Regions from separate parts of the Allobosea sp. NPDC055594 genome, predicted to be linked through region 1. Evidence: riboswitches for the same ligand, from Rfam matches in the RefSeq annotation. Region 1 holds a riboswitch; the other holds the start of a gene.
What was found. A riboswitch is a leader RNA that binds a small molecule or an ion and turns the genes downstream of it on or off. The one in region 1 is predicted to bind thiamine pyrophosphate.
Positions count from the first base shown of each region.

Region 2: linked by a shared signal. The riboswitch ahead of thiB (thiamine ABC transporter substrate binding subunit) and the one ahead of thiC (phosphomethylpyrimidine synthase ThiC) in region 1 are both predicted to bind thiamine pyrophosphate.

Region 1 is NZ_JBSHIO010000004.1:195,640-200,002, forward strand. It holds gene ACWGRX_RS10450 (OmpA family protein) at 1-579, shown strand, start outside; gene ACWGRX_RS10455 (hypothetical protein) at 715-1,008, shown strand; gene ACWGRX_RS10460 (hypothetical protein) at 1,083-1,283, shown strand; gene ACWGRX_RS10465 (hypothetical protein) at 1,369-1,569, shown strand; TPP riboswitch at 1,676-1,780, shown strand; gene thiC (phosphomethylpyrimidine synthase ThiC) at 1,862-3,739, shown strand; gene ACWGRX_RS10475 (hydroxyethylthiazole kinase) at 3,736-4,363, shown strand, end outside.
Region 2 is NZ_JBSHIO010000008.1:64,153-68,515, forward strand. It holds gene ACWGRX_RS17155 (branched-chain amino acid ABC transporter substrate-binding protein) at 1-513, shown strand, start outside; gene leuB (3-isopropylmalate dehydrogenase) at 612-1,721, opposite strand; TPP riboswitch at 1,843-1,954, shown strand; gene thiB (thiamine ABC transporter substrate binding subunit) at 2,012-3,031, shown strand; gene ACWGRX_RS17170 (ABC transporter permease family protein) at 3,036-4,363, shown strand, end outside.

The DNA.
Region 1 (4,363 bases):
GGGCCGCGCCCGCGCTTCGCCGAGGAGATCGTCGAATTGCCACCGCCGCCGCTGCGCATCCCGCGCGAGCGGTATGTCGTCGATGCCGGCCACGCCGATGAACGGCTGATCTACGAAACGATCACCGCTCCTCCGGTCGCCCCGGTGCCGCGCCGCTACACGCTGGACGAGGTACGCTACTCGCCTGATCTGCGCGCCCATATGCGCAGCGTCGATGTCGACACGATTAACTTCGATTCCGGTTCCTGGACGGTCGGCACCGACCAGGCCCAGCGCCTGCGGGTGCTGGCGCAGGCGGTGATGCAGGCGGTCGAGCGCATGCCGAACGAGGTCTTCCTGGTCGAGGGCCATACCGACGCGGTCGGCTCCGATATCGACAATCTCTCGCTCTCGGACCGCAGGGCCCAGTCGGTCGCCGAGATCCTGACCCGCGATTTCGGCGTGCCGGCCGAAAACCTGACGACCCAGGGCTATGGCGAGCAATATCTCAAGGTCCAGACGCAAGGCGACTCGCGCGAGAACCGGCGCGTGACGCTGCGCCGGATCACCCCGCTGCTCACCGGCCAGAACGCGCGGTGAGGGCACGGCCCGGGCGCTTTCCTCGCGGACGCCCGGGCCTTCGCCTGAAATTGCGATGGAACCTTCGCCGCCGCTGGGCGTTTGATCGTCGGGCCGGATTCCGCAGACGACCGGCCAAGCGCGCAGGAGGGCTCCATGCGCAGATCATTCTGGTTCCTGACGGGTCTCGTGCTCATCGGGCTGATCGCCGCCGAAGCGGCAGCCGGACAAGAACAATCCAGCCCCCGGACGCCGACGGCACAGCGCGAGCGTGCGCCCGGCGTGCCGATGGCGCCCAATGCCGAGGAAGTTCAGCAGCGCGAGCCCGCGCCGGAACGCGCCGAGGTCCAGCGGGAGCGCGAGCAGATGTCGCGCGACCGCCAAGGCGCGCCTGCGCCGAACCGCAATCTGCCGATGCCCCGGGGCGTACCATCGATCATCGCACCCTAATCGCTCTGGAGCGCCGCCGAGGATTCAGATTTGCGTAAGGGCTCGCCGCCTATGGTCGCGGCGAGGAGTTTGCCATGAGCGAAATGTCGGCCGCGATCGCCCAGAGTCTGGTCAGCATGCGCTCGGCCGCGACGCAGCAGACCATGCAGCTCGAAATGCTCAAGCAGAACGCAAAGGCCGATCAGGCCGTGGTCGCGATGCTGCAGCAGGCAGCCGAGCAGCAGCAGGCCACGCTGCCGACCGGGCAGGGCGGCAACCTCGACGTGACCGCCTGATCGGCGCCGTCTGCCGCAACGCGCGGTTTCTGATTCAGATTCGGGTAAGGCTCGCTCCCTATCCTCCAATACGAGGGAGGAGAGCATGAGCGACTCGTCTTTTCTGATCGCCGAAAGCTTCGTCATCCGGCCCAATGAGCGGCCCCAGCCGACGCAGCAGAGCGAAATGCAGAAAGAGCTGGACGATGCCCAGCGCGGCCTCGTCGAGATGCTGGAGCGCAGCATCGCCGAGCAGAAGGCCGCCCTCCCCTTCGGCCAGGGCGAGCATCTCGACGTCACCGTCTGAGCCGAGCCGATCGCAAGCGGCAGCGCCGGCCTTCGCCCATGCCGCCATCACATGGCCGCCGGCCCAAGGCCGGCTTGCTTCCTCTCTCGAGCGCCTCTAACCTCCGTTTCGTTCCGAGGGGTGCTCGCAAGAGCTGAGATGGCGTCCGACGCCGAACCCGTCGAACCTGATCCGGGTCATACCGGCGGAGGGACTGGAACGCGGCCTACGCCCTATTTCCGTAGCCGCTTAACAGCGACTGGACCGTCCAGACACCCGGATCTCCTGAACCTTGGACCAAGGGGGAGATCCCATGAACGCCCATACCAAGCCCCAGAAGAATTCAGTCAAGGCCGCGCCGCAAAGCGTGACGACCGGGCCGATCATCGGCTCGCGCAAGATCTATGTCGCGGCGCCCGAGCATCCCGAAATGCGCGTGCCCTTCCGCGAGGTGGTGCTGACCACCGATGCCGAGCCGCCGGTGCGCATCTACGATCCGTCCGGCCCCTATACCGAGAGCGATGTGCAGATCGACCTCAATGCCGGCCTGACGCAGCCGCGCCGCGCCTGGCTCGATGCGCGCGGCTTCGCGACCGTGCCCGGCCGCGCCGTCACCGCCGCCGACAACGGCAACATCTCGGAGGAGCACCTGGTCCCGGCCTGCCCGGCGCAGCGCCCGATCCTCGAGGCCAAGCCCGGCCAGATGGCGACGCAGTACGAGTTCGCCAAGGCCGGCATCATCACCCCCGAGATGATCTATGTCGCCCATCGCGAGAATCTCGGCCGCGCCGCCATGCTGGAAGGCGCGAAGGAACGCCATGCCGATGGCGAGAGCTTCGGCGCCTCGGTGCCCGAATTCGTCACCCCGGAATTCGTCCGCGAGGAGATCGCCCGCGGGCGCGCCATCATCCCGGCCAATATCAACCATCCGGAACTGGAGCCGATGGCGATCGGCCGGAATTTCCTGGTCAAGATCAACGCCAATATCGGCAACTCCGCCGTGACCTCCGGCGCCGCCGAGGAGGTCGAGAAGCTGGTCTGGGCGATCCGCTGGGGCGCCGACACGGTGATGGACCTCTCCACCGGCCGCAACATCCACAACATCCGCTCCTGGATACTCAGAAACTCGCCGGCTCCGATCGGCACGGTGCCGATCTACCAGGCGCTGGAGAAGGTCGGCGGCGACCCGATCAAGCTCGACTGGGAGGTGTTCAAGGATACCCTCATCGAGCAGGCCGAGCAGGGCGTCGACTATTTCACCATCCATGCCGGCGTGCGCCTGCCTTATGTTCCGCTGACCGCCAGCCGCGTGACCGGCATCGTCTCGCGCGGCGGCTCGATCATGGCGCGCTGGTGCCTGGCGCATCACAAGGAGAGCTTCCTCTACGAGCGCTTCGACGAGATTTGCGAGATCATGCGCAAATACGACGTCTCGTTCTCGCTCGGCGACGGCCTGCGTCCAGGCTCGATCGCCGACGCCAATGACCGCGCCCAGTTCGCCGAGCTGGAGACGCTGGGCGAGCTCACCAAGGTCGCCTGGGACAAGGGCTGCCAGGTGATGATCGAGGGCCCCGGCCATGTGCCGATGCACAAGATCAAGGAGAACATGGACAAGCAGCTGCGCGAATGCGGCGAAGCCCCGTTCTACACTTTGGGACCGCTGACCACCGACATCGCGCCCGGCTATGACCACATCACCTCCGGCATCGGCGCGGCGATGATCGGCTGGTTCGGCTGCGCCATGCTCTGCTATGTCACGCCGAAGGAGCATCTCGGCCTGCCCGATCGCGACGACGTCAAGACCGGCGTGATCACCTACCGGATCGCCGCCCATGCCGCCGACCTCGCCAAGGGCCATCCGGCGGCGAAGCTGCGCGACGATGCCCTGTCGCGTGCCCGCTTCGACTTCCGCTGGGAGGACCAGTTCAACCTGGCGCTCGACCCGGACACGGCGCGGTCGTTCCACGACGAGACGCTGCCGAAGGACGCCCATAAGGTCGCGCATTTCTGCTCGATGTGCGGGCCGAAGTTCTGCTCGATGAAGATCACTCAGGATCTGCGCGCCGAGGTGCTGGCGATGGGCGAGAACGAGCGGGCTGCGCTCGAGGCGATGGCGAGCGAAGGCATGGCGGCGAAGTCGGAGGAGTTCCTGAAGAAGGGAGCTCAGCTCTACTTGCCGGCGGCCGAATGAGCGCGGTCATGGCGATGGACCGGCTCGATGCTGCGCGCGTCGCCTCGGTCCTCGCCCGCGTGGCGGAAAGCCGCCCGCGGGTGCAGTGCCTGACCAACACGGTGGCGCAGAACATCACGGCGAACATGCTGCTCGCCTTCGGCGCGATCCCGTCCATGGCGATCCATGTCGACGAGGTCGCGGCGATGGCCGAGGGCGCCGGCGCGATCCTGATCAATATCGGCACGATCAACGCCGAGAGCGAGCTCGCGATCCCGAAGCTGCTGGAGGTGGCGCGCGACCGCGGCAAGCCCCTGGTCTTCGACCCGGTATTCGTCGAGCTCTCGCCGCTGCGCCTGCACATCGCCCGCGAGGTGCTGCGCCTGCCGAACCTCGTCGTGCGCGGCAACGCCACCGAGATGACGGCGCTCGCCTTCGATCTTGCCGCTGCCGAAGGGGTGACCCGCGTCACCACCGGCAAGGTCGACCGGATCGAGAGCGGCGCGGCGCGTTTCTCGGTCGCCCATGGCCATAAGCTGATGACCAAGGTCACCGGCGTCGGCTGCGCGGCGGGGGCGCTGATCGCGGCCTGCTGCGCCGTCGAAGCGGACCCGGCCGTCGCCGCCGCGGCGGCCTTGACGGCCT
Region 2 (4,363 bases), on a different contig from region 1:
CCCGGCGAGAAGGACCTGTCGGCCGTCATCACCCGTCTGAAGGCCGCCAATATCGACCTGATCTATTTCGGCGGCTACCACCCCGAAGGCGGCCTGCTCGCCCGCCAGCTCAGCGATGCCGGCATCAAGGCCGCCATCATCGGCGGCGAAGGCCTCTCCAACACCGAATTCTGGGCGATCGCCGACAAATCGGCCGCCGGCTCGCTGTTCACCAACGCGACCGACGCCCAGAAGAGCCCCGATTCGGCCGAGGCCGTGGCGGCGCTGAAGGCGAAGGGCATTCCGGCCGAGGCCTTCACGCTCAATGCCTATGCCGCCGTGGAAGTGCTCAAGGCCGGCATCGAGAAGGTGGGCAAGGCCGACAGCGCCACAGCCGTCGCGACCGCGCTGAAATCCGGCATGACCGTGCCGACCGCGATCGGCAAGCTGTCCTACGGCAAGAATGGCGACCTCAGCTCGCCGGCCTTCTCGATGTTCAAATGGGAAGACGGCAAGATCGTCTCCGTCGACTAACGAAAAAGGGCCGGTGCGGAAACCTCTCCGCACCGGCCCTGATCTTGAACCGATATGCGCGGCCCCGGCCGGGACCACGCATACGGCGATAAATCGCCTCAGCCGCGGGCTTCGAGCGCCTTGATGATGGCCTCGCCCATCTCGGTGGTCGAGACGGCATTGGCGCCGGGCGCCGCGATGTCCTTGGTGCGGGTGCCGGCACCCAGCACATCGGCGATCGCGCCTTCGAGACGGTCGGCCGCTTCGCCGGCACCGAAGGAATAACGCAGCGCCATGGCGAAGGAGCCGATCATCGCGATCGGGTTGGCGAGCCCCTTGCCGGCGATGTCGGGGGCCGAGCCGTGCACGGGCTCGTAGAGCGCCTTGCGCTTGCCGGTCGCCGGATCCTCGGCACCGAGCGAGGCGGAGGGCAGCATGCCGAGCGAGCCGGTCAGCATCGCCGCGACGTCGGAGAGGATGTCGCCGAACAGGTTGTCGCAGACCACGACGTCGTACTGCTTCGGCCAGCGCACCAGCTGCATCGCGCAATTGTCGGCGAGCACATGCTCGAGCTCGACATCCTTGTACTCCGCAGCGTGCAGCGCGGCGACCGTCTGCTTCCAGAGCACGCCGGTCTTCATGACGTTGTGCTTCTCGGCCGAGGAGACCTTGTTGCGGCGGGTGCGCGCCAGCTCGAAGGCGACGCGCGCGATGCGCTCGATCTCGCCGGTGGTGTAGAGCTGGGTGTCGACGCCGCGCTTCTGGCCGTCTTCGAGCGTCACGATCTCCTTCGGCTCGCCGAAATAGACGCCGCCGGTGAGCTCACGCACGATCAGGATGTCGAGGCCCTCGACCACTTCCGGCTTCAGCGACGAGGCCGAGGCCAGCGCCGGGTAGCAGATCGCCGGACGCAGATTGGCGAACAGGCCGAGATCCTTGCGCAGACGGAGCAGGCCGGCCTCGGGGCGGTGCTGATAGGGGACATCGGCCCATTTCGGCCCGCCGACCGCGCCGAAGAGCACGGCGTCGGCTTCCTGGGCGAGCTTCATGTCGCCTTCCGAGATCGCCGCCTTGTGGACGTCATAGGCCGAGCCGCCGACGAGGCCGCGCTCCATCGAGAAGGACGCGACGCCCTGTTTCTCGAACCAGGAGACGATCTTCTCGACCTGGCCCATCACCTCGGGGCCGATGCCGTCGCCGGGGAGCAGCAGGAGCTTGTGGTTCGCCATGGTCGCCTCTCGGAATGCTGTTCTCTTCAGGGCCTTCGCGCCCCTGCGCGCTGGTTACGGGCGGAAGCCCGGCGAAGCAAGCCGCAGGCTGGACTTGGGCGCCGCGGAAGCCTATCCCTGACGGGCCTCAACGGGGTGCCCGGCAGCCGGGCTGAGAGGGGCGCATAAGGGCGCCACGACCCGTAGAACCTGATCCGGGTCGTGCCGGCGGAGGGATTGAGCATCGTCGCCCGCAGCGGGCGACGCACAGCCCTCCCCGTCAGAACCCCAACGATGCATGCGGGGACGTCATGACTGGTCTGAGCGGCAGAACGGGCCTGATCGCCGGAATGCTGGCAGCACTGCTCTTCGCAGCGCCGGCGCTGGCGCAGGAGAAGCCGGCGCTGAGCGTCTACACCTATTCCTCCTTCACCGGGAAATACGGCCCCGGCGCCAAGGTCAAGGCCGCCTTCGAGGCGCAGTGCCAGTGCACGCTGAACTGGGTCGCTGCCGACGATGCCGGCTCGCTGCTCGCCCGGCTGAAGCTGGAAGGCGAGACGACCAGAGCCGATCTCGTACTCGGCCTCGACATGAACCTCGCCGCCGAAGCGAAGGCGACCGGCCTGTTCCAGCCGCATGGCCAGGACAGCACGACGCTCACCCTGCCGACGCCTTGGACCGACGATACGCTTCTGCCCTTCGACTGGGGCCATCTCGCCTTCGTCTACGATTCCACCAGACTCGCAACGCCGCCGCAGAGCCTGAAGCAGCTCGTCGACGACCCCAAGGGCCCGAAGCTCGTGCTGCAGGACCCGCGCACCTCCGCGCCCGGCCTCGGCTTCCTGCTCTGGATGCGGGCGGTCTATGGCGACGAGGTCGACGCGGCCTGGGGCAAGCTGAAGCCGCGCATCGTCACCTTCACCAAGGGCTGGTCGGAGGCCTATGGCCTGTTCCTCAAGGGCGAGGCCGACATGGTGCTCTCCTATGCGACCTCGCCCGCCTATCATCTCGGCGCCGAGAAGAAGACGCAGTACAAGGCCGCGCCCTTCACGGAGGGGCACTACCTCCATGTCGAGCTCGCGGGCATGACGCGGGCGACGAAACAGCCCGAGCTGGCGAAGCGCTTCCTCGCCTTCATGCTCTCCGACGCCTTCCAGTCGCTGATCCCCGAGGGTAACTGGATGATGCCGGCGAAGCAGCCGGCAACCGGCCTGCCGACCTCCTTCGCCGAGGTGATCAGGCCGGAGAAGACGCTGCTGGTCGCGCCCGAAACGGTTCGCAGCCAGCGCCGGGCCTTCATCGACGCCTGGCTCGCCGCGACGAGCCGCTGAGACCTTGCTCCGGCCGGCCACGCTCACCGCACTCGCGATCCTCGCCCTCGCCTGCGGCTCGCTCATCGGCCTGGCGCGGGCCGGCTCCGACTTCGCGTCCCTGCTGACGCTCGGTCCCTATCTCGCGCGCTTGCTCGCCTCGGCCGGGCTGCAGGCGGCGCTTTCGACGCTGCTTTCTCTATTGCTGGGCACCGCGCTCGCGCTCGCCCTGTTGCGCCGGTGCTTTCCCGGCCGCGAGCTGCTGCTCGCTTTGCTCACCACCGCCGCGGTAGCGCCCACCATCGTCATCGCCTTCGGCGTGGTCGCGATCTATGGCCGCTCGGGGCTGTTGGGCTCGCTCATGCGCGGCATCGGCGCCGAGCCGCCCTCGATCTACGGGCTCCACGGCATCGTCCTCGCCCATGTCCTGATGAACATGCCGCTGGTGACGCGCGCTTTGCTCCACGCCTTCGAACGCGAACCAGGCGAGCGGCGCCGGCTCGCCTCGGCCCTCGGCTTCACCGCCGCCGATTGCTTCCGGCATCTCGACTGGCCGGTGATCCGACGCGAGGCGCCGGCGCTTGCCGTCCTCGTATTCCTGCTCTGCTTCACCAGCTTCGCCATCGTGCTCTCGCTCGGCGGTGGGCCGGCCAATGCGACGCTGGAGGTCGCGATCTATGAAGCCGTGCGCTTCGAGGCGGACTTCGTCCGCGCTGCCGCTCTAGCTGGCCTGCAGCTCGTGATCTGCCTCGGCCTCGCCGCAAGCCTCAGCGCACTGACGCCGCGGGCCCGCGCCGAAGCCGGCGCCGGACACCGCGCGCCGCGGCCCGATCTTCGCACCATGCGCGGCATCGATGCAGGCGTGCTTGCCCTCGGCACGGTGCTGGTCGCGCCACCGCTCCTCAGCGTCGCGAGCGGCCTCGCTCATCTGCCGAGCCTCGCCTCCGCGGAGTTCGTCCGCGCCGCCGCAACCAGCGCCGTCATTGCCGTCACGGCCGGGCTGCTCGCCTGCCTGCTCGCTCTGCTGCTCGCCAGCAGCGCGCGCCGGTTGCCGCAGCGCTCGCGCCTGCCGGATCTCGCCGCTTTCGCCCTGCTCGGCCTGCCGCCCTTCGCCTTCGTCGCCGGGCTCTATGTCCTGCTGCGCGGCCTCGCCGACCCCGCTTCGCTCGGCCTGGTGCTGGTGCCGCTGGTCAATGCGCTGATGGCCCTTCCTTACGCCTATCGCCTGCTCGCTCCGGCGCTCGCCACCAGCGCGGAGCGGCATGGTCGGCTGGCCGAGAGCCTGGGACTCGCCGGCTGGAACCGGCTGCGCCTCGTCGAATGGCCGGCGCTGCGCGGCGCACTCGGCGCCGC